2 regions of the Spongiactinospora sp. 9N601 genome follow, and region 1 is predicted to be linked to the other one. Evidence: riboswitches for the same ligand, from Rfam matches in the RefSeq annotation. Region 1 holds a riboswitch; the other holds the start of a gene.
The links. A riboswitch is a leader RNA that binds a small molecule or an ion and turns the genes downstream of it on or off. The one in region 1 is predicted to bind glycine.

Region 1 (8,634 bases):
GTGTGGTTCACCACACGTCAACCCCAATCGCTCGCCCATCGTCGGAGGGGAGAGGAACCATCCGGTTCCGGCGAGCCGACCGATGAGATCCGGAGGCACCTCCGATGTGCCCGCACGAACCGTGTTGTCCCACTGCCGAGGCAGCGGACCGAGAGGCCGCGCGCACCATTGCCGCCCACCCCGAGCAGGGGTGGAGCCTGCTGTGCAATGGCGTGGTGCTGTTCGAGGACACCGGTGAGCTGCTGCCCAGCGGGGCCGCCATCGACCCGCATCGTCCCACCCCGCTGATGGGCGCCGCCTGAGGGCCGCCGCTCCTCCCCCACCGCACCACCGTCCTCGGGGGAAGGGACGGCGGGCGCTCAGCCCAGCCGGTCGCTCCGTCGACCATGCAGCCGGTCCCGCAGCCACTCCGCCACGATCTCGCCGACCCTTCCCGGATCCTTGCGAAGGTCGTGCGACTCGCCGGCCAGTACCACCAGCCGGGCGGCGTCCGCCTGGTCCGGCACCCCGAAGGGGTCGCGGTCGCCGTTCACCACCAGCACGTCCACTCCCGCGCCGCGCAGCTCTTCCGCGCGGGAGCGTTCCGGCCTGCCCGGGGGATGCAGCGGGAAGGCCAGCGCGACCACCGAGTCCGCGCCCAGCGCGCCCGCCGTACGGCAGGCGACCCGCGCGCCGTTGCTGCGCCCGCCCTGCACCAGCGGCAGCCCCGGATAGCGGTCACGCCGCAGCCCGGCCACGATCTGCGTCCATGCCTCGTCCTGACGCGCCGCCGAGCCCGGGGCACGGCGGCCGGCCAGCCGGAACGGCTGCGTCACCCGCGCGACCACCGCGCCGAGCCCCAGCGCCGCCTCCCGCACGGCCAGCAGGTCGGGTGCCTCCACTCCCCCGGCCGACCCGTGCGTGAGCACCAGCAGCAGCGCAGGCGGCCCGGCCGGCTCCGTCAGGTCCACCCGCGCCGCGCCCTGACCGGTCTCGACCTGTATCTCCTCCATGACCTGCAACGTTAGCCCCATGCCGGGCCGCGGGTGACCGCGCCCGCGATCATCGGGTCATCCTGCGGCACGACGGCTTTCCACCCATTCGGCCGATGAACCGGCCGCACCGGCGTGGCTAGATTGGGAATGTGCCGGAGAACACGCTGCCGCGCGACGAGATGCGCGCCACCATCGAAGCCCGCAGGGACCTCGGTCCCGACTATGACTCCGCGCTGGTCGAATCGTTCCTCGACAAGGTGGACGACGCGATCGCGGCGCGGATCCACGCCGAACTCAACGCCCGCATGGGGCCGCCACCCGCCCCCATGCCACCGCCGCACGTCCCCTACACGCCCTATCCGGAGCCGCCCAGGGGGCGTAACAGCCAGATGTGGCTGGCGCTCGGCACGCTGGCCCTGGGCATCCCGCTCGGCGCCATCGGGGCCGGCACGGCGGGGTTCTTCGGGTTCGCGCTCGTGCTGATGGCGATCGTCCTCGTCAACGTCATGGCGAACCTGCCCAGGCGCTGACCCTCAGGCGCGCCCACCGCCTCCGTGCGGGGTCCTCACATGTCGCGGTCCAGGCGCTCGCGCACCAGCGCGGCGAGCGCCTCGTCGGCGTGCTGGAGGCCGTAGGACCACACCTGCTCGGCGTCCTCACGCCGGTCGCGCAGCGGTAGGGTCCGGGCCAGCAGCTCGATGGCCAGCGCGCCGGTCTCGGCGTCGGCCCCGAGCTCCACCGCGCCGGCGAACTCGGCGCAGGCGAGGTCCAGGTGGGCGATGCCGAGCAGCACCCGCAGCCGCGCATCACCGTCGTGCGGCGCGTCGAGCGCGGCCAGCAGCACCTCGGCGGCCTCCCCCGGCTCGCCGCGTTCCAGCAGCAGCTCGGCCAGCCACTGCGCGGCCCGCGCGCCGATCTCGGGGTCTTCGCCCACGATCGCCGCGCGCAGCTCGTCCTCCGCCTCCACCGCGTCGCCCCGCCGGGAGGCCAGCCTGGCCAGCGCCAGGTGCGCGATCGGCAGGTAGCCGGCGGTGCCCAGGCCGAGCACCGCCTGCCAGGCGGCCCTGGCCTGCTCCACACGCCCCTCGCGCTCGAAACTGCCCGCCAGGTGACAGGCGGCCTGCGCGGCGAACTCCGGATGGCCGGTGGCCAGCGCCGTACGGGCCGCCGCCCGGGACTCCTCGACCTCCCCGCGCTCGGCGAGGACCACGGCCAGGCCGACGGCCGCCTGCGCGCGGTCGGGGCCGTCGGGGTCGGCGGCCAGCTCCGCGAAGATCCGTGCCGAACCGTCGAGATCGCCGCTCTCGGCCAGTTGCCGCGCGGTCTCCAGGGCGGGGGCGTCGAGCTCCGGGGGGGTCATCACGCTCCTTCACCGATGATCGAACAGCCTAACGGCCCCCGCCCCTCCCGTCCCGCGACATGCCGAGAGCGGTGGTGTCCGGTATGCGACTATGCCTCGTAGGCGCTCAGCGGCGGGCAGGAGCAGACCAGGTTGCGGTCACCGTGGGCCTGGTCGATGCGACGCACCGGCGGCCAGTACTTCCCCTCCCGCAGCCAGGCCAGCGGGTAGGCGGCCACCGAGCGCGGGTAGGGGTGCGCCCAGTCGTCCTCGATCAGGCAGTCGGCGGTGTGCGGGGCGTTGCGCAGCGGGTTGTCGGCCCGGTCGTACTCCCCGGAGGCGACCTTGGCGATCTCCTCCCGGATCGCGATCATGGCCTCGCAGAAGCGGTCCAGCTCCGCGAGGTTCTCGCTCTCGGTGGGCTCGATCATCAGCGTGCCCGCCACCGGGAAGGACATGGTCGGCGCGTGGAAGCCGTAGTCCATGAGCCGCTTGGCCACGTCCTCCACGGTGATGCCGGTCTCCTTGGTGATCTGCCGCAGGTCGATGATGCACTCGTGGGCGACCAGCCCGCCGCGGCCGGTGTAGAGCACCGGGTAGTGCGGGGCGAGCCTGCGGGCCAGATAGTTGGCCGACAGGATGGCCTGCTCGGTGGCGGCCTTGAGGCCGTCACCGCCCATCATCCGGATGTAGGCCCAGGAGATCGGCAGAATCCCGGCCGAGCCGTAGGGCGCGGCGGCCACCGGCCCGACGCCCGAACCGTCGCGCAGCGGGTGTCCGGGCAGGTAGCCGGCCAGGTGGGCGCGGACCGCGATGGGGCCGACGCCCGGCCCGCCGCCGCCGTGCGGGACGCAGAACGTCTTGTGCAGGTTGAGGTGGGAGACGTCGGCGCCGAGCTCGCCCAGCTTGGCCAGCCCGACCAGGGCGTTGAGGTTGGCGCCGTCGACGTAGACCTGCCCGCCCGCCTCGTGCACCTTGGCGCAGACCTCGGTGATGGACTCCTCATAGACGCCGTGCGTGGACGGGTAGGTCACCATGATCGCCGACAGCCGGTCGCGGTGCTCGGCGATCTTGGCGTCGAGGTCGGCCACGTCGATGTTGCCGTCGGAGTCGCAGGCCACCACGACGACCCGCATGCCCGCCATGACGGCGCTGGCGGCGTTGGTGCCGTGCGCCGAGGAGGGGATCAGGCAGACGTCACGGTGGTCGTCTCCGGCCGCGCGGTGGTAGCCGCGGATGGCCAGCAGCCCGGCGTACTCGCCCTGGGAACCCGCGTTGGGCTGCAGCGACACCGCGTGGTAGCCGGTCACCTCGGCCAGCCAGCCCTCAAGGGAGCGGATCAGCGCCAGGTAGCCCTCCACCTGGTCCTCGGGGACGTAGGGGTGCACGCCGCCGAACTCGGGCCAGGTGATGGGCTCCATCTCGGTGGCCGCGTTGAGCTTCATCGTGCAGGAGCCGAGCGGGATCATCGACCGGTCCAGGGCGATGTCCTTGTCCTGGAGCCTGCGCAGGTAGCGCAGCATGGCGGTCTCGGAGCGGTGGGTGTGGAACACCGGGTGCGTCAGGAACGGCGAGGTGCGCGCCAGGTCGGCGGGCAGGGCGTCGCCGCCGGCCGGGACCGGGCTCTCGGCGGCCAGGCCGAACGCGCCGAGGACGGCGGCCAGATCGGCCCCGGTGGTGGTCTCGTCGCAGGCGATGCCCACATGGTCGGGCCCGGCCTGGCGGAGGTTGACCCCGCGCTCCACGGCGGCGGCCACGACGCGGGCGGCCCCGCCGGGCACCCTGGCCAGCACCGTGTCGAAGAAGCTCTCGTGGACCACCTCGACGCCGCCGGCGCGCAGGGCCTCGGCGAGGGCGCGGGCGTGCCGGTGCGTGTGCCGCGCGATCCTGGTCAGCCCCTCGGGGCCGTGGTAGACGGCGTACATCGCGGCGATCACCGCGAGCAGCGCCTGCGCGGTGCAGATGTTGCTGGTCGCCTTCTCCCTGCGGATGTGCTGCTCACGGGTCTGCAGGGCGAGGCGATAGGCGGTCCGGCCACCGGCGTCCAGGGAAACGCCCACGAGCCGGCCGGGAAGCTGGCGGGCAAGGCGCTCGCGCACCGCCATGTAGGCCGCGTGCGGGCCGCCGAATCCGAGCGGCACGCCGAACCGCTGGGTGGAGCCGATCGCGATGTCCGCGCCCTGCTCGCCGGGCGAGGCCAGCAGGGTCAGGGCCAGCAGGTCGGCCGCGGCCACCACCAGGGCGCCCTGGGCGTGGGCGCGCTCGGCCAGCCCGGCGAAGCCCGCGACCCTGCCGCTCGCCCCCGGGTACTGGACCAGCACGCCGTAACACTCGGGCAGCTCACCGCTCAGATCGGCCTCCACCAGCTCGATGCCGAGCGGTTCGGCGCGGGTGCGCAGCACCGCCTTGGTCTGCGGCAGCGCGTCGGCGTCGACCACGAAGACGGCGCTCTTGGCGCGCCCGGCACGGCGGGCCAGCGTCATGGCCTCGGCGGCGGCGGTGGCCTCGTCCAGCAGCGACGCGCCCGCCACGTCGAGCCCGGTGAGGTCGGAGACCATCGTCTGGAAGTTGAGCAGCGCCTCCAGCCGGCCCTGGGAGATCTCCGGCTGGTAGGGGGTGTAGGAGGTGTACCAGCCGGGGTTTTCCAGCAGGTTGCGGCGGATCACCGCGGGCGTCTCGGTGCCGTGGTAGCCCAGCCCGATCATCGGGGTGAGCACCCGGTTGCGGCCGGCCAGCGCGCGAAGCTCGGCGATGGCCTCGCGCTCGCTCGCCGCGGCCGGGAGATCCAGCCGGTCCTTGGCCCGGATCGACTCGGGGACGGCCGTCGCGACCAGGTCGTCGATGCCGGCGAAGCCGATCGCCTTGAGCATGTGCGCCCGCTCGGCCGGGGACGGCCCGATATGGCGGGTCTCGAACGGCGGTGCGGCCAGGCCGGCGTGGGTGTCGAGCGGGGAACGATCGGTCATGGAGAGCCTCCCGATGCGGTGGAGACCGGCGCAGAGCGCGGGCGTATGCCGGACTCCCCCTCTGTCATCGCGACGCGCCGGCCGCGACCTGAGAGCTTCACCCCTGGCTCGGACAGGGGCTTGCACCGTCGGTGAGGCGCGTCTGGCGAACGCGCCCGCTTTCCAGAGTTGCCTCGCCCGTGCGGTACGGGTGCCTGAGAGATTCCGGGGAGGTTGCTCCTTCGGCGCCCCGGACCCGCGCCCGCAGGCGCCGGCTCGGGGACTCTCCCGCACAGGGTCATCGGCCTTCGAAGTAAAGGCTACCCCGTATCGCCGCGGCGATCCCACCTGCCGCTCCCGCTAGGCCCCGTCACGGCCTTGCCGTGTCACCCCGGAGGGCCTTCGCCGCGGTCAGGCCGCTCAGCCGGTCTTGCGGGCCTTGCGGCGCCGCGCCAGCTCGTCGTTCGGATGCTCATCGAGGCCCGGGGCGGCCTCGGCGCGTTCCCCCGGCAGCTCCGCCAGGGACCCCTCGACCTCTCGCCAGACCCGCCCGAGGGCGATCCCGAAGACGCCCTGCCCGCCCTGCAGCAGGTCGATCACCTCGTCGGCGGAGGTGCACTCGTAAACGCTGACCCCGTCGCTCATCAGCGTGATCTGCGCCAGGTCGGGGACACCCCGGTCGCGCAGGTGTTGTACGGCGGTGCGGATCTGCTGGAGCGACACCCCGGTGTCAAGGAGCCGCTTCACCACCTTGAGCACCAGAATGTCACGGAAACTGTAGAGCCGCTGTGAGCCCGAGCCGTGCGCGGCTCTTATTCCGGGCTCCACCAGCCCCGTACGCGCCCAGTAGTCGAGCTGCCGGTAGGTTATTCCGGCTGCCGCGCAGGCGGTGGGACCGCGATACCCGATGTCGGCGGGCAACGCCGTGGGCCGCTCATCGAAGAGCAGGCCCTGTTCACCGGCACGTTGACGCGCGCTCTCGCGCCGTCCCGGATCATCCTGGCCGGCTGTCTTGCCCTCGCCGCTGCTGACCGCCACTGCGGACCTCCGGCTTTCTCTCATCCCGCGGTCTGATCTGGGGGTTCGTGAATTACAACCGCAGGGTTCACTTGCACCGTAGGACCGTGGTCATCCACAGTCAACGATCCCGCTCGGCGCGTCGTGAAGCGCTACAAACCATCTCACCCGGCCTCACCCTGCACGGCCGAAATCCTCGGGGCTGATCGTGTCGAGGAACTCCCGGAACTTCTCCACCTCGTCCTCCTGGTCATCAGGGATGGTCACCCCGGCCTCCTGCACCACCTCCTCGCTGGCGAAGATCCGCGCACCGGTGCGCAGGGCGAGCGCGATGGAGTCGGAGGGCCGCGCGCTGACCTCGACGCCATTGGAGAAGACCAGGTCGGCGAAGAAGATGCCATCACGCAGCGACACGATGTTCACCGTGCGCAACGCCACCCCGAGCGCGTCGAGCACATCCCTGAACAGGTCATGCGTCAACGGCCGCGGAGGGGGCTCCTCGGCCTGGGCCATGGCGATCGCCGTGGCCTCCGTCATACCTATCCAAATCGGTAGATATCGCTCCCCGTGCGCCTCCTTGAGCAAGACGATCGGCTGGTTGGTGGGCATCTCGACCCGGACGCCCACGACCTCCATCTGCAACACGGGCTGCTCCGTATCCTTGTCGCGGGCCCCGCGCCGGCCGGACCGCCGCCGACGCCCGCTCACTGGTCAACCACTGGTGGTAGGTCACCGAAATTCAACGTAACACTCACCGGAGCCCGAATGGCGCGCCGGGAGGTCAACGTCCGAGAACCCCCCGAACCTGGGCCCGTACCAGCGCCGCGTGGATGTCCAGCAGCAGGCCGGACATCTCCCTGGCGGCCTCGTCGGCCCGGTCGATCGCGCCGGGGGCGCGGCGGCGCAGCAGCGGGGCCACGGCCTGTTCCACCAGGGCCACCTCGCGCTCGGCCGCGGCCCGGACCGCCCGCAGGTGACGGGCGTGCATGCCGAACGCCGCCAGCCGGCCCACGCTGCGCGCCACGGCGAGCGCGTCGGCGTCGTAGCGGCGGGCGACGGCGGCCAGCAGCCCGAAGTCCTCCAGCTCGGCCAGCGTCTCCTCGTCGATGCCGGCGGCCTCCAGCAGCTCCTCCCGGCTGAGCCGGACCTCCTGGGTCCGCTGCGGCTCCTGGACCGCCCTCGGGCGCGTCTGGAGCCGGTCGTCGCGGTCGGCGGCCTCCAGGTGGTCCTTGATGACGCGCAGCGGCAGATAGCGGTCGCGCTGCTCGGTCAGGATGTAGCGGAGGCGCTCGACGTCGGCGTGGGTGAACTTGCGATAGCCGGAGGGGCTGCGCTGCGGCTCGATCAGCCCCTCACCCTCCAGAAAGCGGATCTTGGAGACCGTGATGTCGGGGAACTCGCCCCGCAGCAGGGCGATGACGTCCCCGATGCTCATGTGCGACCGGGCGGCCTGCGCGCTCATGGCCCTCCAGCGCCCCTGGTGAGGAACACCAGGCGGAACTTACCGATCTGCACCTCGTCTCCCCCGTGGAGCGGCACCTCTTCGATGCGCTCGCGGTTGACGTAGGTGCCGTTCAGGCTGCCGACGTCGCGCACCGTGAAATTGCCGGTCGCGTGCAGGTAGAACTCCGCATGTCTGCGTGACACCGTCACATCGTCCAGGAAGATGTCGCTTTCCGGGTGACGACCCGCCGTGGTCAGCTCGTTGCCGAGCATGAAGCGGCTGCCCTGGTTGGGGCCGCGCATCACCACGAGCAACGCCTGCCCAGGGGGCAACTGCTCCACGGCCGCCCGCTCGGCGAGGAGCGTCTCCCCCGTCTCGGCCTCATATGCCTCGATGCCCGCGAGTGAGATCGTCGACGTGGTGTCGCCGGCCGTTTCCGCTCGGGTCAGCGGCGACCCGCACCGCGAGCAGAATCGGGCATCCTCGGGGTTGGCATGACCGCACTGCGTGCAGTAGACGCTCGGCATCGATCGGCTCGGCCTCCTACCGCGAAGACGCGGTCACGGTGCTGACGGTGCGCGCCTCGCTCTTCGTTTCTCAAACGTTCCTCAGACTGCGAATGCCGCAACTTACGCTGATGAGACTCAAAGGTCAAGGCGGGCCGGACGGTGGGTTCGGACGGGACAAAGCTACCGCCGCGCACGCCTCCCGGTCCATGCCGCCGCGCCGTTCGGCATGATCGGCCCGCAATCGTGACAAGACCCCCACCGCCCGCCGCGTCATGCGCCGGCGGCCCGCTCGACCACCCGCGCCCAGTGTTCGAGCAGGCTCTGCGCGGTGTCCATGTCGTGCGCCTCGGCCCACAGGTGGGTGACCGGCTCGCTGGGATCGGGCAGCATGAGCGCCCAGCCGCCG
Region 2 (8,634 bases), on a different contig from region 1:
CGCGGTCAACGGCCCGGCCCCGGAGGTCCGCTACGCCCGGCTCCTGCGGAGACGAGGACGAATGATGACGTTCGCGGTGAGATGCGATGCACGCGAGACCTCCGGATTGTGCGCACGCTGAAATGACACGAGCCGCCTGGCGGGCCCGTGGAAAGGTCGTGGGGTGCGGCGGGGTCAGCCGCCGCTGCCGCTGCCGCTGATGGCCAGGCAGGTGAGCAGCCGCTCCAGGGTGATGGCCCCGACGAGCAGGCCCGCCGTGTCCACCACCGCGACGAGCGGGCTGTGCTGCCTGGCCATCAGCGCGGCCACTTCGAGCAGGGTGGCGTGCTGCGAGATCGTCTCCGGCCTGGGCCGCTGCCGCGGCAGGCAGTCGCCCACGGTGAGGTCGCCGAGTTCCTGCCAGAAAAGGTCCGCGTGCGCCTCGTCGATCGCGCGGCACAGCGCGGGGTCCTCCTGGTAGGGCGTCGGGATCGCGAGCCTGAGCACCTGGGTGCCGGGCAGTACCGTCGAGGGCCGCCCGGCCGTGTCGACGACGATGAGCCCGGGCAGGCGGCCGACCGCCATCACGCGCACGGCGTCGGCGACCGGGTCGCGGGTGGTCACCGTCGGGAGGGTCACGGCGATGTCGCGCGCTTGCATTGCACCATCCGGTCGGGAGCGGGAGCGGGAGGTCCGCGGCACGGTCACGGCGCCTCCCCGGTCATCTCGGCGAACCGGCGTTCGAGCCGGGCCAGGCGATCGGCGATCGGCCTGGAATGCAGGACCTCCGCGACCTGATCGGCCTCATCGCGTTCCATGACGATGGTCTGCGCGGGCGCGTCGGGGTCGGCGGCCTCGTAGACGAGGAGGTGGCGGCGTCCGGCTTCGTCCACGAGCAGGGCGAACCGCTGGCCGGCGCGAGTGCCGAACTGGTGGATCAGGCCGGTTCCCGGCACGGTCGTGCGGGTCACGTCCATGGCGTGCTCGCCTCCGTTCCGATCGGGGAGCCGGCCGCGCCCTCACCGGCGCCGTGGCCGCCCGTGACCGCGATCTCGCGCCGGGGCCGGGCACCTGCCCGCGGTACGGCGGGCGGCGGGCCACGGCCCGGCGGTGATCACGGCCATCACGCCTCCCAACTGCGTAAAGTGTCCGTGACGCCAGTCTGGCGGCGCTGGGGGGGCGACCGCCATTGGGGCCGGCACCCATAGCCGGGTGGGTGAAATATGTAGATATAGGCGTATTGATGGGGGGCGGCCCGGATGGACACCGTGCGCCGCGGCGATGAGGCTGAGGGGATGAGCGACCACGCGAGCGCCGGCCGCCGCGACGGCGTCCGGCCGCCGGCCCAAGGGGGTGCCACCGACGTGCGCGACGACGACCACCGCCCGGCCCCCGCGTGGCACGACCCGGTCCCGCCAGCCGCGGCCGACACCGGCCGACGGACGCGCCCCGGCGCGAATCCCGGGGAGCGGGAGGTGCGGCCGGCGCGGGCGCTCTTCCGGCGGGTCTTCGTGATCAATGGGCTGGTCTTCGCGGCCGGGACGCTCGTGCTCGCGGTCTCGCCCGCGACCGTCTCCTCGCCGGTGCTGCTGACCGAGGTACCGGTACTGATCATCGGCCTGGCGCTGATCCTCGGCGCCAACGCGCTGCTGCTGCGCCGCAGCCTCGCGCCGCTCGACACGCTCACCACCCTGATGGAACGCGTCGATCCGTTGCGGGTCGGCGACCGGCTCACCGACAGCGGCAACGGCGACCTCACCCACCTGATCGAGACCTTCAACGGGATGCTCGACCGGCTGGAGGCCGAGCGCAGCGCGAGCAGCGCGCACGCGCTCGCCGCCCAGGAGGGCGAACGGCAGCGCATCGCCAGGGAACTGCACGACGAGATCGGCCAGAGCCTCACCGTGGTGCTGCTGAACCTGAAGCACACCCTGGGCCGCGCGCCGGAGGAACTGCGCCAGGAACTCCTCGCCGTACAGGAGACCGTACGAGGCAGCCTGGACGAGGTCCGCCAGGTGGCCCGCCGGCTGCGCCCCGGCGTACTTGAGGATCTCGGGCTGCACAGCGCGCTCAGCGCGCTGGCCGGCGACTTCGCCGAGGCCGGTGAGGTCCAGGTGACCCGCGACATCGATACGGAACTGCCCGAGATGAGCGGCGAGGTGGAACTCGTCCTCTACCGGATCGCCCAGGAAGGGCTGACCAACGTGGCGCGGCACGCCGCCGCCACCCGCGTGTGGCTGTCGCTGCGATCGGCGGAGGACGGCGGGCTGACCCTCCGGGTCACCGACGACGGCCGGGGCGGCGCGCGGCAGGACGGCGCGGGAGTACGCGGCATGCGCGAACGCGCCCTGCTCATCGGGGCCCGCCTGACCCTCGACTCACCGCCCGGCGGGGGCACCGACGTGCGTCTGGTGGTGCCCGCGCGGGCCGTCGCCGAACCCGCGGAGCGGAGCTGACCTGGTGGACACCACATCCAAGACGCGCATCCTCCTGGCCGACGACCACGCGCTGGTCCGCCGCGGTCTGCGCCTGATCCTGGACGCCGAACCCGACCTCACCGTGGTCGCCGAGGCCGCCAACGGCGCGGAGGCCGTGGAGGCGGCCACCGGCGGCGGCGTGGACCTCGCCATCCTGGACATCGCGATGCCGCGGATGACCGGCATCCAGGCGGCCCGCGAGATCTCCAGGCGGGCCCCGCAGGTGCGCATCCTGATCTTGTCGATGTACGACAACGAACAGTACTTCTTCGCCTCCCTCAAGGCCGGGGCCTCGGGGTACGTCCTCAAGTCGGTCGCCGACCGCGACCTGCTCGAAGCCTGCCGGGCGGCGATGCGCGGCGAGCCGTTCCTCTACCCCGGGGCGATCACCGCCCTGGTACGCGACTACCTGCGCCGGGCCAGGCAGGGCGAGCGGCTGCCGGAAAGCGTGCTGACCCCGCGCGAGGAGGAGATCGTCAAGCTGATCGCCGAGGGCAACTCGGCCAGGGAGATCGCCGAGACGCTGGTCATCAGCGTCAAGACGGTGGACCGGCACCGGGCCAACATCCTCCAGAAACTCGGCATGCGCGACCGCCTCGACCTCACCCGCTACGCCATCCGAGCAGGCTTGATCGAACCCTGACGGATGGTCTCGCCCGGTACCGCCCGGCATCGGGTCGCGCGGCGTGATCGATCAGAAGTCAAGCGGCGTTTCGTGTTATGATCATTTTGTCATGAACACTCATGACACCGAGGCCGAGCCGCTCACCGCCCTCCACGCTCATCTCGCGGCTTATGTGGCGGCTTTCAACGCGGGCGACGCCCAGGCCGTTGACCGGATGTACGAGCAGGCGAGCGTCGTCGTCCCCTCACCCGGCACCCCGATGACCGGACCCGCACGGGTCGCCGCCACCCGTCATCTGCTGAGCTGGGGACTGCCCATCGAGGCCACTCCCCGCCATGTCTACGTCTCCGGCGACATCGCCCTGCTGATCGTGGACTGGGCCATTCGTGGCACCACCTCCGACGGCATCGGCGTAGACCTGAGCGGCACCTCCACCGATGTGGTCCGCCAGGGCTCCGACGGTCGCTGGCGCTACGTGATGGACAACCCCTTCGGCACCGCCCTCGCACCCGAACGGGGCTCCGGGACCGGCTGAGTTCCACTGTGTCGGCCAAGGGCATTGCGGGCCGGTAGCCGTTCGGTCACGCTGGGTTGTGACCGAACGATCGCATGGGCGAAGTGTGGCTATTTGTCGCCTTTAGTGGCGTATGGGGCTTAAGGTGCCGTTTATGCGTATCCGATCCCCGGGGTCATCGGGCCCGGTGATCGCGGTGTTGACCGCGATTCTGCTGGAGTTGCTGCGGGCCTTCGGGTCTTCCGCCGGCTCGACGGCGGCCGGGGCGGGCGTCGCGGCGGGCGCCTTGGCCGCGTCCGTGCTGGCCGGGCCGCTCGGGCGGGCGCTCGGTGACTCGGCGGTCATCGTCTCGGTGGCCGGGCTGGTCGCCGCCCGCCTGGCGCTCCAGGCGTTCGAGGCCCCGCCGTACGCGCTCGGGTCGGCCGCGGTCGTCCTCGGGATGATCGCGCTGTTGCTGACCGTCGGCGGGGCCGAGGGCGGGGCCGCAGCGGCGGGCCTGCCCACCGGGATCGCGCTGGACGTCGCGGTGCGCTCGCTGTTCTTCAGCTGGGACGTGATCTGGCAGCCCGGCCCGCTGCCCTGGGTCGTCACCGGCGCGCTGTGCGCGGCGGCGCTCGTGCTCGCCTGGAAGGTCCCGCGCGGCGCGATCCCCGCCGGGCCGCGCGCCTGGGTGATCGGGCCGTTCCTGGGGCTGGCCACGCTCATGCTGGGCAGTCCGGCCTTCGCCGCCTCGCAGGCGGGGGTGCCACTGCCGGTCGCGTCCGGGGTGCTGATCATCGGCGCGCTCTTCGCCGTCGTCGTGGCCGGGGAGGCCGGTCACGCGGCGGCGCTGTGGCGGCGCAGGGTCCTTTGGGCCGCCGGGCCCGCGCTGGCCGGCGCGCTCACCGCCGCCCTGCTGGCCACCGGCCCGGTGGTCCTGGCCGCGCTGGCGGCGGCCCAGCTCTGCGCGGCGCTGCTGCTGGCCCGCGCCCTCGCCGGAGACGGACGCGAGGGGGTCGGCTGGGCCGGGCTCGCGGCGGGCCTGGGCTTCGCCGTGGTCGTACTGCCCTACCAGGCTCACCAGGAGACGCCGCTGGGCGTGCCCGGCCTGGTCTGGCCGCTGGCCGGTACGGCGATGCTGGCCCTCGCCGCCCACCTCGGCCGCCCCCGGGCCCAGGGCGCGGTCGCGCACGAGTTCCATCTGGCGGGCGGCTGCGCGGTGGCGCTGCTCGCCCCGGTGATCGCGCTGGTCACCACCCCCGCCCCGGCGGCCAAGACACCGGCCCGCGCGCAGTTCAAGCTGCTGTCCTGGAACATCCAGCACGGTGTCACCGGCGCGCCCGCCGTCGATCCCGAGGCGATCGCGCGGCTGATCGAGGAGCGCGACCCCGACGTGGTGATGCTCCAGGGGGTCGCCAGGGGCCTGCCCGCCGCCGCGGGCGTCGATCTCGCCGAGTGGCTGACCAGGCGGCTGCGTCCCGTCTCGCGGGTCTGGGCACCCGCCGCGGGCCGGCAGTCGGGCAACCTGATCCTCACGCGGGTGCCGCTCACGGGGCGGGGAGCCGGCGGCGGCCCGTCGTACGCGACCGGGACGATGACCCTCCCCGGCGACCCCTCCGAACCGCGCGGGAACGGGCGGCCCGTCCATCTGATCACCACGCAGCTGCGCCTCCGCCCCGGTGATGCCCCCGCCCTCACGCCCCGGCTCGACGCCCTGCTCGCCGCCTGGAACGGCATGCGGCCCGCGGTGATCGCCGGTGACCTGGGCCGGACCCTCCCCCGCCGCGCCGAGACCGCGATGTTCGACCGCGCCGGGTTCAGCCCCGCCGCCGAACCGGCCGGCGCGCCCGCCGCCTGGCGCGGCGAGCACGACCGGGGCGGCTGGATTTGGGCCACGAAAGACCTGATATTTCGTGATTTCACGGTGCTCAACGATGTGACCGTCCTCGGCCCTCCTCCTCTGGAGGCCACCATCGCGCTCGCCGCTCCCTGAACCTGGCCCATCTTGATAGGCTGGCGCGCGTCGCTGACGATCCCGGCGGGAGAGCGTCCTGGCAGCCGGCCAGGACCCCTGAAGGAGCAAGCCCTCCCCGCGAACCTCTCAAGGCAAAGGACCGCTCGGGGCAGGCGACCTCTGGAAAGCAGGCCGGCGGACCAATGGCCTCGCCGAAGGTGAAAGTCCGGTTAAGAACCGGGCGAAGCTCTCAGGCACCCGTGACAGAGGGGGAGGATGCCCACATCCGACCTGTCTGGGGGTCTGCGTACATGTCCCGACCCACGCCACTACGCGAAGTCCATGAAAGCCTGGGCGCGACGCTGACCGACTTCGCCGGCTGGCTGATGCCGCTGCGCTACGGCAGCGAGGCCGCCGAGCACAACGCGGTCCGCAGCGCCGCCGGGCTGTTCGACCTTTCGCACATGGGCGAGATCTACGTGACCGGGCCGCAGGCCGCCGACGCGCTCGACCACGCCCTGGTCGGCCATCTCGGCACCCTCGACACCGGCCGGGCCCGCTACACCATGATCTGTGCGGACAACGGCGGGGTCCTCGACGACCTGATCGTCTACCGCCTGGCCGCCGAGACCTTCATGGTGGTGGCCAACGCCTCCAACGCCCCGAGGGTCGCCGCCGAGCTGACCGCGCGGGCGCGGCCGTACGACACGGTGGTCGACGACCGCTCCGACTCCGTCGCGCTGATCGCGATCCAGGGGCCGCGCGCCCAGGAGATCCTGGCCACGCTCACCGACGCGGACCTTCCCGGGCTGAAGTACTACGCGGGGCTGCCGGGCACGGTCGCCGGGTTCGACGCGCTGATCGCGCGCACCGGCTACACCGGCGAGGACGGCTTCGAGCTGTTCGTGGCGGGCCCGGACGCGACGCCGCTGTGGCACGCGCTGACCAAGGCGGGCGAGCCGTACGCGCTGCGCCCCGCCGGGCTGTCGGCCCGCGACACGCTGCGTCTGGAGGCCGGGATGCCGCTGTACGGCAACGAGTTGTCCGACGCGCTCACCCCCTTCGACGCCGGGCTCGGCCGCGTGGTGAAGTTCGACAAGCCGGGCGACTTCGTCGGCAGGGCCGCACTGGAACGCGTCCGCGACACCCCGCCGCGCCGCCGCCTCACCGGCCTGGTGATGGTCGGCCGCCGGGTGCCCAGGCACGGCTACCCCGTGGTGTTGCGCGAGGACGGCACGATCGTGGGCGAGGTCACCAGCGGCGCGCCCTCGCAGTCGATCGGCCGGCCGATCGCGATGGCCTACGTCGACACCGGCGCACAGGGCCCCCTCGCCGTGGACATCCGCGGCTCCCACGAACCCGTCGATGTTGTTGATCTGCCTTTCTACAGGAGGAAGAAGTGAGCGAGATTCCCGAAGAGCTCCAGTACACCAAGGAGCACGAGTGGGTGTCCGGTCTTGAGGACGGCGACCTCGCGACCGTGGGCGTGACGGCCTTCGCCGCCGAGCAGCTCGGCGATGTGGTCTTTGTACAGCTGCCCGAGGTCGGGGCCACCGTGACGGAGGGCGAGGCGATCGGCGAGGTGGAGTCCACCAAGTCGGTGAACGACGTCTACAGCCCGGTCGCCGGTGAGATCGTCGCGGTCAACGACACGGTCTCCGACGACCCCTCGCTGGTCAACAGCGACCCCTACGGCGAGGGCTGGCTGTTCCGGATCCGTATCGACGGCGCCACCTCCGAACTTCTGAGCGCGGCCGAGTACACCGCACTCTCCTCCGGCGATTCCTGAGCAAGGCGATATCGGCAGACGGAAGGCCCCCTCGATGGCGATCAGCGTCTTCGACCTGTTCAAGATCGGTATCGGCCCGTCCAGCTCGCATACGGGCGGGCCGATGGCCGCCGCTCACAAGTTCGCCCGCGGCCTTTACGAGGACGGCCTGCTGGAGCGGGTGGCGAACGTCCGTGCCGTCCTCTACGGCTCGCTCGGCCTGACCGGCAAGGGCCACGGCAGCGACAAGGCCGTCCTGCTGGGCCTGGCCGGTGAGAAGCCCGAGCTCGTCGACGTCGACTCCATCGACGACCGGCTGGCCGCGATGCGCGGCTCGGGCACCGTCCCGTTGTACGGCAAGCGGGAGATCCCCTTCGTCGTCGGCGACCACCTGGTCTTCGAGCGCAAGATCTCCCTGCCGCACCACCCCAACGGCATGCGGTTCACCGCCTTCGGCAAGGACGGCGAGCCGCTACGGGAGAAGGTCTACTACTCGGTGGGCGGCGGGTTCGTGGTGGACGAGAACGCCACCGGCGCCGACCGGATCAAGCCCGACGACACCGAGCTGCCCTACCCCTTCTCGACCGGTGCCGAACTACTCGCGCACTGCGCCGAGACCGGCCTGTCGATCTCCGGCCTGATGCTGGAGAACGAGCGGGCCTTCGGCCGTGGCCCGCTGGAGATCCGCGAGCGGCTGCTCGAACTCTGGGGCGTCATGTCCGCCTGCGTGCGGCGCGGCTGCGCCACCGAGGGCATACTGCCCGGCGGGCTCAAGGTCAAGCGGCGCGCGCACCGGCTGCACGTGCGGCTGTCGTCGGAGACCAGCGAGAAGGACCCCATGCAGATCATGGACTGGGTGACGCTGTTCGCCCTGGCCGTGAACGAGGAGAACGCCGCGGGCGGGCGCGTGGTCACCGCCCCCACCAACGGCGCGGCGGGGATCATTCCCGCGGTGCTCACCTACTACGACAGGTTCGTGCCGCACGCCGACGACGACGGCGTGGTCCGCTTCCTGCTCACCGCGGGGGCGATCGGCGTGCTGTTCAAGGAGAACGCCTCGATCTCCGGCGCGGAGGTCGGGTGTCAGGGCGAGGTCGGTTCGGCCTGCTCGATGGCCGCCGCCGGCCTGACCGAGGTCCTGGGCGGCACCCCCGAGCAGGTGGAGAACGCGGCCGAGATCGGCATCGAGCACAACCTCGGGCTCACCTGCGACCCGATCGGCGGCCTGGTGCAGATCCCGTGCATCGAGCGGAACGCGGTGGCCTCCATCAAGGCCATCACCGCCGCCCGCATCGCGCTGCGCGGCGACGGCCGTCACTTCGTCCACCTGGACCGGGC

Region 2: another riboswitch for glycine. It lies ahead of gcvT (glycine cleavage system aminomethyltransferase GcvT); the one in region 1 lies ahead of gcvP (aminomethyl-transferring glycine dehydrogenase).

What each region holds. Positions count from the first base shown of each region.
Region 1 covers NZ_JBIRBB010000006.1:352,045-360,678, reverse strand. Annotated here, with positions in the region: gene ACH34R_RS16630 (DUF5999 family protein) at 105-302, shown strand; gene ACH34R_RS16625 (alpha/beta family hydrolase) at 360-992, opposite strand; gene ACH34R_RS16620 (hypothetical protein) at 1,124-1,504, shown strand; gene ACH34R_RS16615 (tetratricopeptide repeat protein) at 1,540-2,334, opposite strand; gene gcvP (aminomethyl-transferring glycine dehydrogenase) at 2,424-5,279, opposite strand; glycine riboswitch at 5,452-5,559, opposite strand; gene ACH34R_RS16605 (MerR family transcriptional regulator) at 5,679-6,296, opposite strand; gene ACH34R_RS16600 (bifunctional nuclease family protein) at 6,450-6,920, opposite strand; gene ACH34R_RS16595 (MerR family transcriptional regulator) at 7,057-7,737, opposite strand; gene ACH34R_RS16590 (FHA domain-containing protein) at 7,734-8,246, opposite strand; gene ACH34R_RS16585 (sugar phosphate nucleotidyltransferase) at 8,499-8,634, opposite strand, start outside.
Region 2 covers NZ_JBIRBB010000012.1:120,945-129,578, forward strand. Annotated here, with positions in the region: gene ACH34R_RS27690 (SLC13 family permease) at 1-9, opposite strand, end outside; gene ACH34R_RS27695 (CBS domain-containing protein) at 175-639, opposite strand; gene ACH34R_RS27700 (hypothetical protein) at 684-956, opposite strand; gene ACH34R_RS27705 (histidine kinase) at 1,275-2,435, shown strand; gene ACH34R_RS27710 (response regulator) at 2,440-3,099, shown strand; gene ACH34R_RS27715 (YybH family protein) at 3,191-3,616, shown strand; gene ACH34R_RS27720 (endonuclease/exonuclease/phosphatase family protein) at 3,792-5,567, shown strand; glycine riboswitch at 5,604-5,701, shown strand; gene gcvT (glycine cleavage system aminomethyltransferase GcvT) at 5,840-6,931, shown strand; gene gcvH (glycine cleavage system protein GcvH) at 6,928-7,317, shown strand; gene ACH34R_RS27735 (L-serine ammonia-lyase) at 7,352-8,634, shown strand, end outside.